One region of the Tessaracoccus terricola genome, then DNA from elsewhere that is predicted to be linked to it. Evidence: predicted binding sites of a transcription regulator. Region 1 holds the regulator's gene; each other region holds the start of a gene.

Evidence for each region. Region 1 encodes LexA, which represses DNA repair genes until DNA is damaged. Its sites were predicted from a motif close to TCGAACANNTGTTCGA; they were not measured.
Region 2: ACYU7G_RS16010 (DUF6504 family protein) is a predicted target of LexA. The motif match lies at 1,933-1,948, and genes of this name have one in related genera.
Region 3: ACYU7G_RS16740 (HNH endonuclease signature motif containing protein) is a predicted target of LexA. The motif match lies at 2,561-2,576, and genes of this name have one in related genera.
Region 4: ACYU7G_RS15480 (HNH endonuclease signature motif containing protein) is a predicted target of LexA. The motif match lies at 1,623-1,638, and genes of this name have one in related genera.

What each region holds. Positions count from the first base shown of each region.
Region 1 covers NZ_BAAHBS010000002.1:66,121-70,551, reverse strand. Annotated here, with positions in the region: gene nrdR (transcriptional regulator NrdR) at 1-233, opposite strand, end outside; gene ACYU7G_RS04675 (hypothetical protein) at 426-758, opposite strand; gene lexA (transcriptional repressor LexA) at 987-1,757, shown strand; gene ACYU7G_RS04665 (ATP-dependent DNA helicase) at 1,764-3,761, opposite strand; gene hflX (GTPase HflX) at 3,754-4,431, opposite strand, start outside.
Region 2 covers NZ_BAAHBS010000007.1:17,148-21,578, reverse strand. Annotated here, with positions in the region: gene ACYU7G_RS16020 (DNA polymerase III subunit alpha) at 1-1,165, opposite strand, end outside; gene ACYU7G_RS16015 (SAV_6107 family HEPN domain-containing protein) at 1,162-1,488, opposite strand; gene ACYU7G_RS16010 (DUF6504 family protein) at 1,488-1,760, opposite strand; gene ACYU7G_RS16005 (acylphosphatase) at 2,011-2,280, shown strand; gene ACYU7G_RS16000 (hypothetical protein) at 2,319-3,500, shown strand; gene ACYU7G_RS15995 (DUF1707 SHOCT-like domain-containing protein) at 3,497-4,045, shown strand; gene ACYU7G_RS15990 (HelD family protein) at 4,216-4,431, shown strand, end outside.
Region 3 covers NZ_BAAHBS010000007.1:173,118-177,548, reverse strand. Annotated here, with positions in the region: gene ACYU7G_RS16750 (RsmD family RNA methyltransferase) at 1-309, opposite strand, end outside; gene ACYU7G_RS16745 (ATP-dependent DNA helicase RecG) at 309-2,513, opposite strand; gene ACYU7G_RS16740 (HNH endonuclease signature motif containing protein) at 2,637-3,563, shown strand; gene rpmB (50S ribosomal protein L28) at 3,608-3,793, opposite strand; gene ACYU7G_RS16730 (alpha/beta fold hydrolase) at 3,905-4,431, opposite strand, start outside.
Region 4 covers NZ_BAAHBS010000005.1:1,186,945-1,191,375, forward strand. Annotated here, with positions in the region: gene ACYU7G_RS15470 (MFS transporter) at 1-745, shown strand, start outside; gene ACYU7G_RS15475 (VOC family protein) at 1,120-1,530, opposite strand; gene ACYU7G_RS15480 (HNH endonuclease signature motif containing protein) at 1,646-2,926, shown strand; gene lnt (apolipoprotein N-acyltransferase) at 3,004-4,431, shown strand, end outside.

The sequences.
Region 1 (4,431 bases):
GAAGTGACGGGCCTTCCTTGACACGCCTTGGTGGCGCCCTTGATCACCTTTTCGCGATTGAACGGTTCCGTGACGCCGGACCTCTTGACGACGGTGAGCTGAACTTGCTCCACCGTCGTGAACTTCCGCTCGCACACGGGACATGTGCGACGCCTACGGATGGCCGAACCGTCCTCGGTCGCACGCGAGTCCGACACCTTGGTGTCCTCGTGTCGACAGAAGGGGCAGTGCACGGCCGGGATCCTCTCGTCAACCAGCCGAAGCACTTGCGGCCGGGGTTTCACTTGATCTTCAGTGTGCCACCCAAAACACAAGTTGTTGGGTAAACACACCGACGTAACTACTAGATCTAGTGAACTCTAGGTCCCTGACCCCCTACGGTCAACACTTCCCGGCGTGTCGCGGCGGGACTCCCCGGAAGGGGCTCAGCGCCCCTCGACGTGGGCCCAGGCAGGGTCACCCTGGACGTACTCGACGGCAGGATTCGGCGACTCCCAGCTGACGAACTCAGCCACCGAGGCACCGATGCCGACGACGGCCAGGACAGCCACTGTAGCGACCTTCAGTCCCAGCAGGAACTGACCGCGGGGACGGGGCCCGACACGACAGGCCGCGACGCTGCGGCCCCGACCGGGGCGAGGGCCGACCACGGGGCGAGCCAGCGGCGGCTCGACGCGCGGGCGCCCACCGGGCGCCACTGGGCGCCGGCCGGGCTTTGCGCCAGTACGGGTACCGGGTGCTGCAACCGCGATGCTCATCTTGTTCTCCTCTCGGCGACACCCGCCATCCGCGGGATGTCGAACGTCTGTTCGAATGAACGCTACCCCAGATCCGCCCTTGATTCAAACGATCGTTCGAATCGGCTTCATCGGCGTGTCGGACACGAGAGCAAGTAGATCAACGGGCACTGACAACTGATGCACCCCGGAAGACACGCAGACCCGAGATCGAACACGTGTTCGGATTTGTTCGATATGCTGGTTGCCATGGCAGACGAGCGCAAGAACCCACCGAAGCGAGCATCCAGGGCCGGCCGCCCCACCGCAGCCCAGGTCGAGGCGGACCTGGAGGGCATCGCGATCCTCCCCGACGGCCCGGCTGACGCATTCGGGCTGACGCATCGGCAGCGTCGAATCCTGCAGGTCATCAAGGAAGCAGTTGAGACGATGGGCTACCCGCCCTCGATCCGGGAACTCGCCAGGCAGGCCGGTCTTGCCTCGACCTCCAGCGTCTCCTACCAGCTGAAGGTGCTCGAGGAGAAGGGCTTCCTCCGTAGGGACCCGAACCGCCCACGTGCACTGGTGGTCACCATTCCGAACGCTGAGCAGGCTGCCGCCCCCGCACCCGAGCTCGCCTCCGAACAGAGCTACAACGATTCGCCAAGCACGGTCAGTGCCCCGCTCGTCGGTCGGATCGCGGCCGGCGGGCCGATCCTCGCCGAACAGCGGGTCGAGGACATGTTCGCCCTGCCCAAGCAGCTCGTCGGGGACGGCACCCTGTTCATGCTCGAGGTGAGTGGTGACTCGATGGTGGATGCCGCGATCTGCGACGGAGACTTCGTCGTCGTGCGCCAGCAGGATGACGCGGTCAACGGCGACATCGTGGCTGCGCTGATCGACGACGAGGCAACCGTCAAGACGCTCAAGCGCAAGGACGGCCGCGTGTGGCTGATGCCGCACAACGAGAACTACGAGCCCATCGACGGCACGCACGCCAGGATCATGGGCAAGGTCGTGGCGGTGCTGCGCCGCGTGTGAGTCCCGCTACTCCTCGCCCCGCAGCCGCCGAAGCGCACGCACGGCGATGTCGGGGTCCGTCGTTGGCCAGAATCCCGGCAGGGAACTCGACAGGAAGCGTCCGTACCTGGCAGTGACCAGGCGTGGGTCCAGGATCGCGACCACTCCCCTGTCCTCACTCCGTCGGATCAGACGCCCTGTCCCCTGTGCCAACAGCAGTGCCGCATGGGTGGCGGCAACGCTCATGAAACCGTTGCCGCCGGCCTCGTCGACGGCCTTCTTCCGTGCCTGCATGAGGGGGTCATCGGGACGTGGGAACGGGATCTTGTCGATGATGACCAGCTGACAGGTCTCGCCCGGCACGTCGACGCCCTGCCAGAGTGACATGGTGCCGAACAGGCACGTCTCTGGGTCCGCGATGAAGTCGCGCTGCAGCTCGGACAGTTGCGCGTCGCCCTGGCAGAGGATCTTGAAGTCGGGCAGCTCCCGCCGACAGTGGGCCGCAGCCTGTTCGGCGTTGCGCCTGGACGCGAACAGCCCGAGGGTCCTGCCACCCGCCGCCCACACCAGCTGCGCGATCTCAGCCAGCACCTCCGGCGTGAGTCCGTCCCTGCCCGGTTTCGGGAGGGACTTGGTGGCATACAGGATCCCCTGGGAGCGGTAGTCGAACGGGGAACCGACGTCGAGTCCCCGCCAGGAGAGCGGCTCGAGCGTGTCGGGGTCCGCGTCCTCGGAAACCTCGTCGGAGCGTGAGAGCCCCACGCTGCCTGCGAATGAGGAGAAGTCGCCGCCGAGCACCAGCGTCGCCGACGTGAGCACGGTCGGGGTCTCCCCGAAGACTTCCGAGCGGAGCAGCCCGGACACGTTCAGCGGCGCCACCCAGACTGCCCGCCCGCGGAACTCCGAGTCACTGACCCACACGACGTCGGCATCCGCGAGTCCTGCGATCCGGGCGGAGATGTCGAAGACCTCCTTGACGGCAGCAGTGGCCTGGGTGCGCTCCGGGTCATCGTGCTTTCCGGACAGCGCGCTGGCTGCGCGCCGGCTGACGTCGCGGATCTGCGCGGCAGCGTACGTGACCGGTGCCGAAGCGGACTCGATGCGGGTGGCCTCCGACTCGTCGAGGGCCTCACGCAGGGTGTCCGCGCACTCAAGGAACTCCGTGGCCAGGTCGTCGTCCAGCCAGGTCATGGCACGCTTGGCGGCGCGCTCGACGATGAGGGGAGTCAGCTCGTTGGTGGCCGCCGTCGTGATCCGTGAGGTCAGTTCGTGCGCCTCGTCGACGATGAGGGCCGAGTGCTCCGGCAGTGCCGTGCGGCCGTGCATGGCGTTGATGGCCAGCAGGGCATGGTTGGTGACGACCACTTGCGCGCCCCGGGCCCTGTCCCGGGAGGCCTCCACGAAGCACTCCTCCCCGAACGGGCACGCCGCCACGCCGAGGCACTCCCTGGTGGGGATGGACACCTGCTGCCAGCCGGCGTTGGTGTGGGTGGGCGCATCGTCGCGGTCCGCCAGCCCGCCCCGCTCGGCCTCCTCCTCGACCCACTCCCGCAGTGCGAGCACCTCGACCCCGAGCTTGCTCACCGAGTCCAGCTCCGGAGCAGCCTCCTGGATGTCCTCGGACCCCACCAGTGAACCCTGCGCCGAGACGCCGCCGGACCTCGCCCTGTAGAGGCAGGCATAGTTCGTGCGCCCCTTCAGGATGGCCGCCTTCGGGCGCTTGCCCGACACTTCCTCCACCGCGTCCAGGGCGGCCGGGATGTCCTTGTTCGCGAGCTGGGCCTGGAGCGCGAGAGTGGCCGTGGCGATCACAATTCGTTCGTCGGTACCGGCGACGTGGGCGAGCGCGGGCGCGAGGTATCCGAGTGACTTGCCCGTGCCCGTGCCCGCCTGCACGAGCAGGTGCCGGCCAAGGGTCAGGCTCTCTGCGACGGCCTCGGCCATCGCCAACTGTCCGGTGCGTTCGCGTCCTTCGATCCCCGAGACGGCCGCCTGCAGAACCTTCACCGTCAGGGCATCACCCATGGGGGAACTCGGACAGCTCGTCGGCGAGGGCCGGCCGCACGAAGGCGCGGACCTGCGTGCCTTCCGGGGTGTGCGAGAGTTCCTGGATCCGCCCGGTCCGGTGGATCCTGTCGACGAGATCGCCCCGTTCGTAGGGGACCACGACGTCCACCTCCACCTCGGGCCTCGGGAGCGCCTCGGCGACGGCTCGCGTCAACTCTTCGATCCCCTCTCCGGTCCGCGCTGAGACGATCAGCGACTCGGGATGGTTGGCGCGCAGGGCGAGCAGGTCTGTCCTGCCGGCGAGGTCCGCCTTGTTGAACACGATCAGCTCGGGAACCGTCAGCGCCTCGATCTCGGCGAGCACCTGCCTGACTGCCGTGATCTGGCCCTCCGGGTCCGGGTCGGAGGCGTCCACGACATGCAGCAGCAGGTCCGCCTGGGCAGATTCCTCCAGCGTGGAGCGGAAGGCCTCGACGAGGTCGTGAGGCAGGTGCCGCACGAAGCCGACCGTGTCCGTCAGGGTGAACTCGCGTCCGTCACTGGTCTGGGTGCGCCGGGTGGTGGGGTCGAGGGTGGCGAACAGTGCGTTCTCCACCAGCACTCCCGCCCCCGTGAGCCGGTTCAGCAGCGAGGACTTGCCCGCGTTGGTGTAGCCGACGATGGCCACCGACGGCACCTGGTTGCGGTG
Region 2 (4,431 bases), on a different contig from region 1:
CGAGGCTGCCGGCGCCGGAGCCGCGGGCGGCGCAGCGGATGCCGAGGTCTCCGATCAGGCCGACGACGTCGGCGACGGTGAGGAAGTAGGACTCGAACCCGAGCTTGCCGATGACGGCGAGTTCGTCGTCGAGCCGGTCCAGCACCTCTCGCGCCGGGGTGCCGTAGCGCTCCACCAGCCCGGACTCGCAGCGGGCGCGCAGCACCGCGGGAGCCTCCTGCGGGGTGGTCCCGAGGGTCTCGAACTCGGGCAGGCGGATCTCGCCCAGGCCGATGTCCTCGACCGGGTGCAGGCGGCACTCCTCCCCCAGCTCCCGGGTGCGGCCGAGCAGCCCGTCCACGTCGGTCCCGGACAGGTGGGCCACCTCCCGGGCGGCCGCCAGCATCGCCCCGGTGGACTTCAGGTGGCCCTCGGCGTTGCGGCGGTCCACGTTGCGCAGGTCCAGCGGCACCAGCCGTCGGGCGGCGTCGAGGACGTCGGCGGTGGCGGCCTGCCCGCGGTGGGCCATCCGCACCATGTTGGTGAGCACGGAGCGCAGCCCCAACTCCTCGGCGAGGTGCACCATGCCGGCCGCCTGGTGGGCCGAGGCGGGCCCGCGGCCACCGGTGTGGTGGTTGGTGGCGGCCAGCACGAGGCCGTCCCCCACCAGTTCGCGCCAGCGGGCGACCTCGTCCCGGGCGGCGTCGAGCTCCCCGGCGGCGACGAGTTCCCCTAGCCGGGAGTCCGCGCCGAGCATGACGACGGCGTCCCGGCCTGCGCAGTGGTTGCCGATCAGTTCGGCCGTGGCCACTGGTTCTGAGCGTTCCCCGGAGAGGTGCACGCGGGAGATGAGCTGGCACAGGGTCCCCCAGCCCCGCCGGGAACTGGCGAGCACGACGGCGCGCGGCAGCCGCTCGTCGCGCAGTTGCCCGCCCCGGGCGGCGGCGGGGCGGCGCACGGGTGGGCCCCCGTCACCGACGGCCAGGTCCACCCCCACCACGGGCATCACACCGGCCTTGAGGCAGGCCTTCGCGAACCGCACGGCCCCGTAGAGGCCGTTCCGGTCGGTGAGGGCGAGGGTGTCCATGCCGTGCTCGGCGGCGGCCGCCACCAGGGCGCTGGGGTGGGAGGTGCCGTACTGGAAGGAGTAGCCGGAGGCCACCCTCAGGTGCGTGAACGGGGTCATGAGACACCCCTGGCCCGTCTGACGCGGCGGGCGGCGTCGGCGGTGAAGCGTTCGAGGTCGCGGGCGAGGTCATCGGCCTCGCGCTCACTGATGATGGCGTGCTCCCCCGCTGCCGCCACCTCCACCCGCATGGCCAGGTAACCGAAGAACGAAGCCCACTCGCCCAGTTCGGGGGCCGCCAGCCCCAGCAGTTCCCAGACGTCGTGGCGCCCCGGGAAGCGGCGCGGCGAGGCCGAGATCACCTTGAGGGCAACCTGCTCGGCCTCCCGGTGGGCGTGGACGTAGCGGTCCGCGGGCCGCAGCAACGGATCGGGTGCGCGCATCAGTCGCTCACCGCCTGCAGCACCCAGTCCTCGTCGCCGACGGAGTGGGCGAGTTCGTAGACGCCGCGGTGCGAGCCGTTGCCGGCCTCGACGCGCCAGACCTCGCGCTCCCGGGTGAGGTCACCCACCCCGGGTTCCGGGTGTTGCCACCACGCCGTCGAGCGGCTCCACCTGCCCTGGACCTCCTTGACCAGGAGCAGCCGCCCCCGCCAGATGAACTGCCTGGGTTGGTCGCTGAACAGCACGTGGATGGGTTCTTCGTAGCTGCGCATGAGGGCCTCCCGCGGGATCGTCCGCCCGGCTCCCCGGGCGATGTGTGTTCTGAGATTCGACCCTCGTCGGGAAGCTTCGGGTCCGGCGCAGGGGTCGAGTCCACGCCGGACCCGAAGCGGCCCAGATGTGTCGAACGGTTCGAACGGAGCCCTTCCCCAAGACCCTCCTGATTCGAACGACTGTTCGATACGTTGACCACTATAACCCCACCCTCCGACAACAGGTCAAGGGCGGGGCAGGATGGTCCCCATGAGACGAGTGCATGTCATCGTGACCGGAACCGTGCAGGGGGTCGGCTTCCGCTGGAGCACCCAGCTGCGGGCCGAGGAACTCGGACTCTCCGGCTGGGTCCGCAACCGCCCCGACGGCACCGTGGAGGCCGAGCTGGAGGGCCCGGAGGACACCGTGGAACAGCTGCTCTCCTGGATGGCTGACGGTCCGCCCAGCGCCCGGGTGCGGGACCTCCGGACCCGCGACGTCGGGGTCACGGGCGCCTCGGGCTTCGAGGTCCGGGCCTGACCCATTCGGTGTCTCCTGCTGGCGCTAAGGTCTGGCACATGACCCTGACTGTGCGCGGCGCCTCCATCGCCGGGATGGCCGCCGCTGCCCGGTTGGCACGGCTCGGACACGGGGTCACCCTCATCACCGACGGCGAACCCCTCGGCACCCGCTGGGCCGCCGTCCCCGGACCGGGCGGGCACCTCGTCGACGCGATGCCGCAGGTGGTCCAGCTGCCCGCCACCTGGCGGGACCTGTTCAAGAAGTCCGGCGGGCACCTGCAGGCCGAGTTCAACCGGGGCGGCCTGGAATGGGCCGAGGCACCGGCTGCCGAGCACCGCTTCGCCGACGGCACCGTCGTCGCCCTCCCCACCGAACGGGGAGCGCGGCACCGAGCCGTGACAGCCGCCTTCGGAGCCGGTGCCGCGGCCCGCTGGCGCAAGCTGGTGGACGGTCTCGACGAGCTCTGGCGGGCCTATCGCCACCACGCGCTCGAGGGCGTGGCCCCCGTGACCACCCGTGAGCAGCGGCGCAGCCTGTGGCTGGACCGCAGCCTCGGGGACCTGGCCGCGGACCTGGCCTCGCCCCTGGGGCGGCTGGTCACGGACCTCGGGGACTCGTCCCGGTCCCCCGCCCTGCTGGCGGTCCGCCTCCACGTGGAGCAGCTCTTCGGGCGTTGGCAGGTCATCGATTCCGACGGCGTCGCACAACGCCCCTCGGTGCTGGTGGACCTGCTCGCCGCCCGCCTGGCGGAGCGTGGCGTCGAGGTCTTGGGGCAGGGCACGGGCACACCGGACGTGGACTGCCGCCCCGGCGCCGCCCGACCCGCCGTCGCCTTCGCCCGGGGCCCGGGACCCGCACGGGCCCCACGCGTGCACCACGAGTTGCGGGAGGGCAGCGTCGACGGCATCACGGAGACGGTGGACCACACCGGCCCACGGCCCGTGGTGACATGGCTGCGCCCCATCACCGAGGGCGTGCTCTCCACCGTCCACGACCACACCTCCCCCACCCCGGACCCGCGCTGGGGGCTCGAGACCCGCCGCGCCCGCCACTGGCTGCGGCGCCCACCGGTGGTCTCGGACGTCCTGCGGGCCTCGGCGTCGTCCCCGGCGGGTTCGGAGCCGTGGGCCGAACTGGGCAGTGCCGCACTGGCGGTCTACGAGTTGCACGAGCGCCTGACCGGCGAGGACTCCCGCCCGACGAACAAGGACTTCCGCCCCGGTAGGCTGGATCGATGAGCACGCAAAGCCCCTGGGCCGGTTTCAGCACCGACCCGCGCGGTCGGTCCGGCCGTCGACTGCGTGCCTCCGACCGCGACCGTGACCACGCCGCGTCCATCCTCGCGAACGCCTACGCCGAGGGACGGCTGCGCACCGAGGAGCACTCGCAGCGCCTCGACGCGGCCCTGGCCGCCGAGCACCTCGGAGACCTGGTCCCCATCATCACGGACCTCGTGGTCCCGGCCCCCGCCGCTCCACGAGCAACCCCCAGCCGATTCCGGCGGAAGGGGGAACTCGCCCCCGACGCCTCGGGGTGGCGCCGCAAGAGCTTGGCCGCCCGCACCGCTTCCCAGAACCCCGGCCCCCGGATGGTTGCGGTGGCCCTTCCCCTGCTGGTCGCCGCGGCATCGGTCGCCTTCCTGGTGTTCGGCCACTTCCCCTTCTGGCTGCTACTCATCCTGCCGGTGCTGTTCGCGGCCTCCGCCGTTCGACGCGCCAAGGACCGCTCCCCCGGTCCCGGTGGCACCAACCAGTTGCCGAACCCCAACCGGGACGATCTCTGACGCAGCCTCGGGCCGGCGAACCTGGCACGGCGGGCGCCCAGTGTGGCGATCATGCTGGTGAGGCATCAGGATCACCACGCTGAGCCGGCCCGGCCCTCGGGTAGTGGACAGCACCGGCGGGACCCAAGGGGTAAGCTTGTACGTCAGTCTCTAGTTGAGGATGCAATCTTTTGACCACTTCACGCCATGACCTGGAACGAGAAATCGCTCTGGAACAGGCCCACGTCGACAAGGTCTACGCAAACCTCGCCAACGCGACGGCGAGCGCGAAGCAGGTGGCCCGGCAGGGACGCGAGATCTTCATGACCGACCGCACCAACTGGATGCGGGAGGAGGACGGCACCGCACTGTTCGAACGCGACGCCTTCGCCTACCAGGCGGCCAAG
Region 3 (4,431 bases), on a different contig from region 1:
GACCTCGACTCGCAGGCCCGCCGTGGCGGCGTTCTCCCGGATCAGCGGGCCCGTGCGGTTGTCGACGCACACCACCCTGGCGGCCCCCCGGCTCGCGGCCTCGAGCCCGAGGCCACCGCCACCCGAGTACAGGTCGAGCACCGCGACCCCCTCGAGCTGCTGCGAGGAGTCTGCATCCACGGTCCCGAACCACGTCGCCAGCGAGGAGAACAACGCCTCCTTGACCCGGTCCGTGGTGGGTCTGGTGGCATCGCCCTTCGGGGACGCCAGACGTTTGCCCCGGGCACGGCCCGAGATGATCCTGCTCATCAGCTCTTCTCCAACCAGTCGCCGGCGGCCACGAGTTCGGCTGCGGTCACGAGATCGGCCAGCCGCGGGTCGTCGCCCGCCCGCTCGTCGGCCACGACGCGTTCGGCCAGGACCTTCGCCTGCTGGATCATGGCCGCGTCGGTCAGGACCCGCAGGAGCTTCAGGGAGGACTGCCCGGACTGCGAGGCGCCGAGCACGTCACCCTCGCGCCGCAGCTGCAGGTCCCGCTCCGCCAGCGCGAACCCGTCGGTGCTGGCCACGAGCGCGTCCAGCCGTTCCACGGCGGTGAAGTTCTCGTCGGCCGGGGCGGCCAGCAGCAGGCAGAGCCCGGGGTGGGCGCCACGGCCGATGCGTCCCCGCAACTGGTGCAGCTGGGAAATACCGAAACGGTCCGCGTCCATGACCACCATCACGGTGGCGTTGGGTACGTCGACCCCCACCTCGATCACAGTGGTGGCCACCAGCACGTCGGTCCGTCCGGCCGCGAAGTCCGCCATGGCGGCGTCCCGCTCCGCGACCGGCTGCTTGCCGTGCACCATCCCGAGGCGGAGGCCCTGCAACGGACCTGCCTCGAGCTCGGGCAGCAACTCCGTGACGGCGGTGAGCCCCTCCCCCGCCTCCAGGTCCGCGTCGGTCTGCTTGCCGGTGATGGCCGGGCACACGATGAACGCCTGCCTGCCCTGCACCACCTCCTCGCGGATGCGTTCCCAGGCGCGCTCCACCCAGGTGGGTTGGGTCCGGGTGTCCACACTCACCGTCTGCACCGGGGAGCGTCCCGCCGGGAGCTGGCGCAGTTCGGAGACCGCCAGGTCACCGAACACGGTCATGGCGATGGAGCGGGGGATCGGTGTGGCCGTCATCACGAGGGTGTGGGGCTGGCGTTCGGCCTTGGCGGCCAGCGCAGCCCGCTGCTCCACCCCGAAGCGGTGCTGCTCGTCGATCACCACCAGGCCCAGGTCCTGGAACCTGACCGGGTCGCTGAGCAGGGCATGGGTGCCGACGACGATGCCGGCCTCCCCGCGCTCGATCTCCGCGAGTGTGTCCCGCTTGGCCGCCGCGGAACGGGCACCGGTCAGGAGGGCGACGGAGGTGGCGTCCGGGTGGGCGCCCAGCTGTTGGCCGGCACCGAGCTCGCCGAGGAGCTTGGTGATGGTGGCGTGGTGCTGCTTGGCGAGCACCTCCGTCGGGGCGAGCAGGACGGCCTGGCCGCCGGTGTCCACGACCGCGAGCATGGCCCGCAGTGCGACGATGGTCTTGCCAGAACCCACCTCGCCCTGCAGCAGACGGTGCATCGGGTGGTCCTGGGCCAGGTCCGCGAAGACCTGATCCCCCACCTCCTGCTGGCCCTCGGTGAGGGTGAACGGCAACCGCTGGTCGAAGGCCGCGAGCAGGCCGTCGTCGCGGCGGGGTCGGGGGGTGGCGGCCTGACCCTCGAGCTCCGCCCGTCGGTGCGCCATGGCCAGCTGCATCCCGAACGCCTCGTCGAAGCGGAGCCTCTCGATGCCCTTCGCCGCGTCGGCCTTGTCCACCGGCTCGTGCACCTCGGCCAGCGCCTTGTCCAGGGGCAGCACCCCGGCCTCGGCCACCACCCAGTCCGGCAGCGTGTCCCCCAGCGGCGTGACCGTGGGCAGCACGAGGCTGATGGACTCGGCGATGGTCCAGGTGGGCAGCTTCGCGGTTGCCGGGTACAGGCCCACCATCGTGCTGCGCTGGACGGCGCGTTCCATGTGCTTCTGGACCTCGGACTTCTTGGCCGTCACCTGCCCGGCGGCGTCGATGATGACGAAGTCCGGGTGCGTGAGCTGGAACTCGTTGTTGAACACGCCCACCTTGCCGATGAAGATCCCGCGACTGCCCTGCGTCAACAGACCGGACCACCACTTGGCGAGGTGCGGCTTGGGCGCGAACAGCGTGATGCGCAGGTAGTTGTCCCCGTCGGTGAGGATGGACTCCACCCGGGTGCGGGCGCCGTGCTTGACCTCCGTGCGGTGCACCTTGGCCACCAGGGCGACGTCCTCGCCCACGCGCAGGTCACCCAGGTCACTCATCTCGGTGCCCGGGAGGTAGCGGCGGGGGGTGTGCCTGACCAGGTCACCCACCGTCGTGATGCCGAGCTTCGCGAAGTGCTCGGCCGTCTTCCCACCGACGACGTCACGGAGCCCACGATGCAGTTCCCGCTGGATCTCCGTTCGCCACTTGACCATGCCCGGAAGCCTACAAGTAGCGGCTGACACCCACCGCCGCCGCCGTCTCGGACGCCTGTCCCATGGAACTGTCAGTGCGCCATGACAGTGTGGACCAATGGAACGCAGGGATCCGTTGATCGGATGTCGTTCGGGAGGCTGCTGCGCTTCGCGAGGGGTGCCGTTGCCCAGGCAGACCCGGAGGCGGCAGCCGCCAGGGAGCGCAAGCAGAAGCGTGGCCGTGCCGTCTTCATCGGGAACCACGACTCGGGCACCAGAACCGTGTTCGCGCGGATCGCCACCCGCGACGCCCTCCTGCTCCAGCGGAGCCTCCAGGAACTCGCAGGCGTGATGGTGGAGCACGGAGACACACGCAGCCTCGACCAGCGGCGGGCCTCGGCACTCGGCTGGCTGGCAGACCCGGACCGGGCTGCGAGCTGGCTCTCCGGGGACGCCACCGCCGCACCGCACAAGGGGCGCAGCATCGTGTACGTCCACCTCGCCGCCGAGTCGCTGGGCAGCCAACACGATCCGGACCAGACGCCCGCGGTGGCCCGGGTGGAGGGCATCGGCCCGATCGCCTCGGACCTGCTGCCGGAGTTCCTCAGCGGCACCAACGTCACCGTCCGCCCTGTGGTGGACCTGAACGGCCTCCCACCGGTCGACGCCTACGAGATCCCCCGGATGATCCGCGAGGCAGTGCTCACGCGGCACCCCGTGGACGGGTTCCCGTTCTCCTCGCTGCCCGCACGCCACCTGGACCTGGACCACATCCGGCCGTTCCAGCGGGGCCCGGCGGGCGGCCGGGGGCAGACCCACGTGGACGGCTTGTTGCCGCAGTCCCGCCGCGCGCACCGGGCGAAGACCCGCGGGGACTGGCGGGTGCGGCCCGACTCCCCCGGTGTCGCGGAGTGGACCTCCCCGCTGGGATGGCGCTACCGGGTGAATCCGGACGGCACCACACCGCTGACACGCCCCAGGCTGATGGCCGGGCACCTCAGGATCGCGCGGAGGGCGACGATGCGTGTCCGCACGGTTGGCAAAGGGCGCAAAAAGGCCGATGACCCGTAGCCACGGCCACGGGTCATCGGTACTTGGTTCTGTGTCTGCTCAGGTCAGCGTGAGACCTTGCCGGCCTTCAGGCAGGAGGTGCAGACATTGAGACGCTTGGGGGCGCCGTCGACGGTGGCACGAACGCGCTGGATGTTCGGGTTCCAGCGACGATTGGTCTTCTTCTTGGACCAAGGCACGTTGTGACCGAAGCCGGGTCCCTTGGCGCAAACATCACATACGGCGGCCACTGGAATCTCCCTTGTTGCTTGCCAGACGCAGGATTGCGTCCGGTCGATCGTCAACTGCCCGACGGCGACGGCCGTAGGCAACCTGTAGATCATAACCGAGGCCCGGGTGATTCACAAAGTTGGGTCGAGCACTTCCCGGAGTCGGGCTGCGAACGCGTCCGGCCGCCCGCCCGAGGCCTCATCTGCCACGAAGCTCCCGTGCCCGCCCGGGAAGCCCACCACCGTGAGCCCGAGCGCTTCCGCAGCGCTCCGGGCCCCACGGGCGGCGACCCCGCCACCGGACTCGTCCCCCACGCCGACGCGGATGCGGCCGGACACGGCGGCGATCGCGGACGCGTCAAGTTCATGGCTGGGTCCGTTGTGGATGCTGCCCGCGAGCATCGGGTCATCGCGGGACCCGTCGTCGGTGGTGGGCAGACCGAAGGCCTGCGGCTCTGGTACCGGGGCACGCAGGTAGTCCTCGTCGAGTTCCCCGTCATGCATCACCAGCGTGATGAACCGCGCCATCGCCGGCCCGAAGCCCTCCCGCTGGTAGCTGTCCGCGATGTCGGCCATCGCCTGCCGGACGTGGCGTCGGTCGGGCAGGAACTGGGTCAGTGGCGGTTCGTGAGCAACCAGGAGGTGGACCAACTCGCCGT
Region 4 (4,431 bases), on a different contig from region 1:
GTCTCCCGAGGCGCCGGCCGCGGCGTTCCTCCCGCTGGGTGCGGCCTACCTGGTCCTGGGCGTGCTCGGATCCCTGCTCATGTTCACCCCGCCTGCCTCCGGCGCCGCTGCGACGGCCGCAGCGGGGGACTACACCGTGCGGGAGGCCCTCCGGACGCCGCAGTGGTACGCCCTGACGGCAATGCTCGCGGTGGCCGTCGCCGCAGGCATCTCGCTGGTGTCCATGATGGCCACGGCATCCGTCGAGATAGGCGGCTTCAGCGCAGCCGCGGCCGCGACGGTGGTGGGCGGCCTGGCGCTGTTCAACGGCGCCGGCCGGATCGCCTGGGCCGCGGTCGCGCAGCGGTTCGGCCCACTGCCTGCGCTGGCAGGGATCCTGGGCCTGCTCGGCATCTCGCTGATGGCCCTCCCGCACACCACGGGCATCGCCTTTCTCGCGCTCGCAGCCGCCGTCTACCTCTGTTACGGCGGTGCATTCGGCAGCCTTCCCGCGGCGGCGGGGGAGTTCTTCGGGCTCACCCACGCCGGCGCCATCTACGGCCTGGTCCTGGTTGGTTGGTCCGTGGCCGGCGTGCTCGGCCCGCTTGCCGCCTCCAGCCTCGTGGGCATCACCGGCGACTTCCGCCTTGCCTACAGCGTCATGGGAGCGATCGCCGTCGTCGGCGTCATCCTGCCGCTCCTGACACGCGCACCGCGCCGGCAGCCGGTGGGCACTGACGTCACCCAGTTGGCGGAGGCCTCCTGAGTTCGGATCTGTCACGGGGGCACATCTCTGGTGCGTCTAGGTAGTACGCATGCGTTGGCCCAACCACCACGAAGGAAGAGCCGTTGCCCCCGCGAGACCGACCATGGGAGCAACCCACACTCCGGCTGCGGTGACGAAACTGGCGTAGTCGGAGTCATAGCTGAACAGGGCGAGAAGGACGGCCGCGACGAGACCCGGGATGCCGACCCATGCCTTGTCCCCAAGTCATCGCGTACGTCGGCAGCATCATCAACACCAGCGCACCCACGACGAGCAGGAGAGCGGCGCTGTTCAGCAGCTTCAACAGGGGCAATCCTTCACGAGGTGACATAATGCTGCTTATCGGACATATTGGCCTAGGGGTCAGATGGCCGTCAGGAGCCCACTGACGGGTGGCTCTGGGCGGCCATCTCCGCCTCCGAGCGCAGGATGCAGAACTCGTTGCCCTCAGGGTCTGCAAGGACCACCCATCCGGTCCCGTCAGGCTTGCGCAGGTCAGCCAACTGCGTGGCGCCGAGTTCCAGCACTCTGCGCACTTCATCGTCGCGATTTCCCTCAGCCGGACGCAGGTCGAAGTGCAGACGGTTCTTCGTGAGCTTCTCGTCCGGCGTCTCGATGAACAGGATCTGGTGACCGCCGTCGGGCCGTTGGATCATGCATTCCTCGTGTCCAGGCTCGTTCGGATCACCGGGCAGGTCTACGTAGCCCAACAGTTGCTTCCACCACTCGGACAACTCGTAGGCGTTGTCGGCGTCGACGGTCGTGTGACTGATGAACGATGTCATCGCCCCAGTATCACTGGGTCGCTCGCTGTTGTCAGTGGTTGACGACACACTGTTTGGAAATCGAGAAGTTCGCTGAGCCCTTCCCCTAGTATTCGAACTGGTGTACTATTAGGTCATGGACGAGGAAGCCAACCACCACCTGGACCGCTGGATCGCGATGACCAGCCGGGCCGGGGTGCTGGCCGCCCAGATGGCACAGGTCAACGCAGACCTCGTCGAACTCGCCACCCACCTCGTCAAGACCCGCACCTGGGCCGGCGACGGCGTCCGCTCACCCGAGCACTGGCTGATGGTCTACTGCGCACTCTCCCCCGCCCGCGCCTCCGAAGTCATCGCCCTCGCACAACGCCCAGAACAAATGACCGGCATGGTGCAACGGATGCGCACCGGCCAAGTCAGCCTGGACCAGGCCGCCGTCGTCGCCCAAAACGTCCCCGACCAGTACGTGCAGTCCGTCTCCGAAGAAATGGTGGCGATGACCACCGTGCCCCAGTTGCGGCGCGCGCTGAACAAGCGCCAATTCACCCCACCCAAGCCACCCGAGGACATCACCCCCTACGACGAGATCGTCGCCGCCCTGCCCGAAGACGAACGACCGTTGGAACCAGTCGACGATGGGCCCGAACTGGACATGTACACCGTCGACGGCCGATTCCACCTGCGCTTCGAGGCCAACGCCCTCGACGGAGCCCTGGTCAAGAACGCCATCAAGGAAGCAAAAGACGCCCTGTTCACCGCCGGCAACACGGAAGCCACCTACGCCGACGCGCTCCTTGAAGTAGTCAACCGGTCGCTCCACGCGGTGGAGAGCAAGTCCCGCCTCGACCACTACCGCATCCACATCAACATGGACACCGACGGCAACGGCTGGCTCAGCAAGAAGGGCGCACTCCCCCAACACCTCCTCCGCCACGTCACCTGCGACGGGAAGATCCGGCCCGTGTGGCACACCGACGCCAAACCAGTCTCAGTCGGTCGAAGCCAGCGCATCGTCCCAGAGCGCACCCGCCGGCTGATCGAGGACCGCGACGGCGGCTGCCGCTACCCCGGCTGCACCACCACCCACTTCCTCGAGAACCACCACATCACCCACTGGAGCAAAGGCGGCACCACAGACATAGACACCCTCGTCTCCCTCTGCCCCAGACACCACCGCGAACACCACCAAGACCGATTCAGCATCCACGGAGACCCAACCACACCCACCGGACTGGTCTTCAAGAACCCACACGGCTGGCCACTGACCATCCAACACCCCGAAACCGTGCCACCCACCCAACACCCACCACCAGGACCGACCCCTCTGCGGGGTACACCCCTGGACGTCACCTGCGTCTACTTCGAACCCAACCAACCAGCACCACTCGAAGACGACACCTACCCACCCACCGGCTGACCCGGTGGCTGGGCGCGGGATTCCGCCGACAGGAGGCCCGGTTTGGGTCAGCGGCAGCCGCTACTACGCTTGGTCCCATGACCACGGTGGCCGTCGCCGACGTGCGGGCTGCCGGTGAGCCTGCCGCCCCTCCCCCGACCCCATTGCCCTCCCGGATCGACTTCCCCTTGCTGCTGGCAATCGCGTTGGTCTCAGGCTTGGCTGTCGGCACAGGATTCGCACCGCTGGGCTGGTGGCCCCTGGTCCCAGTCGGCGTCGCCGGTCTCGTCCTCGCCGTCCGCCGCGCCACAGGGCTGCGGGCTGCCACTGCCGTCGGGGCGGCGTTCGGGATGGCGCTCACCACCTTCACCATCAACTGGATGCATGTCATCGACCTGGCCGCCACCATCGGTCTGATCCTGGTGGTGTCGCTCTGGTACGTCCTGCTCGCTGTCATGATCAAGGCCGGTCAGCAGACCCGGTGGTGGCCCCTCCTCGCGGCGGGCTGCTGGGTGGCCATCGACTTCGCCGCCGCACGGTTCCCCTTCGGTGGGTTCGGGTGGCTTCGGCTCGGCTACACCCAGGTTGACTCCCCGCTGGCGGGGTTGCTGCCGCTGGTCGGGGTGGTCGGTGTCGGTCTCGTGACCGCGCTGCTCGGGACCTTCCTCGTGTGGCTGTTCGAGCAGCTCACGCCGCGACGGATCACGACCACAGCGGCACTCGTGGTGGTGATCGCCGCGACAGCGGTCCTGGGCGGCGCCGTGTCGGCGGCGACCCAGTCGGGCACGACGGCGGTCGGCTGGGTCCAGGGTGGGGCTCCCGGCGGTGGGGTGTACGGGCTGGGACCGGCCCGCACCATCACCACCAACCAGGCCCAGGCCACCAGAGCGCTGGCCGACGAGGTGTCTGCCGGACAGCTTCCGGCGCCAGACTTCGTCGTCTGGCCGGAGAACTCCACGGACCTGGACCCAGACCGTGACGAGACCACCGGCATGCTCGTCCGAAGCGCGGTGGAAGCAGTCGACACACCGGTGCTCGTGGGATCAGTCGTGGAGGGCCCCGGCCCAGAGGAGCGCCAGACCGTGAGCCGCTGGACCACGCCCGAAGGCGCCGTCGAAGCCACCTACGTCAAGCGCGGCATCGTCCCGTTCGGGGAGTGGATCCCGTTCCGCGACGTGCTGCTGCCACTGATCCCGCAGCTGAGGTACGTCGGCGCACAGTCGGTGGCCGGCACGGAACCGGGACTCCTCGACGTGGAGCTGGCGGACGGGTTGCCCCTGCGCCTGGGTGTCCTGGTCTGCTACGACGTCATCTTCGACCCATACGTCCACGACGTGGCGGACGCGGAGCTGCTCGTGGTGCAGTCGAGCAACGCCATGTACCAGGGCACCGCTCAGATCGAGCAGCAGTTCGCCATCACCAGGGCCCGGGCCGCGGAGCTGCGGCGCGAGATCCTCGTAGTGACCACCAGCGGTGTCAGTGGCCTGATCGGCCCCTCCGGCGAGGTGCTGTGGCGGGAGACGGGG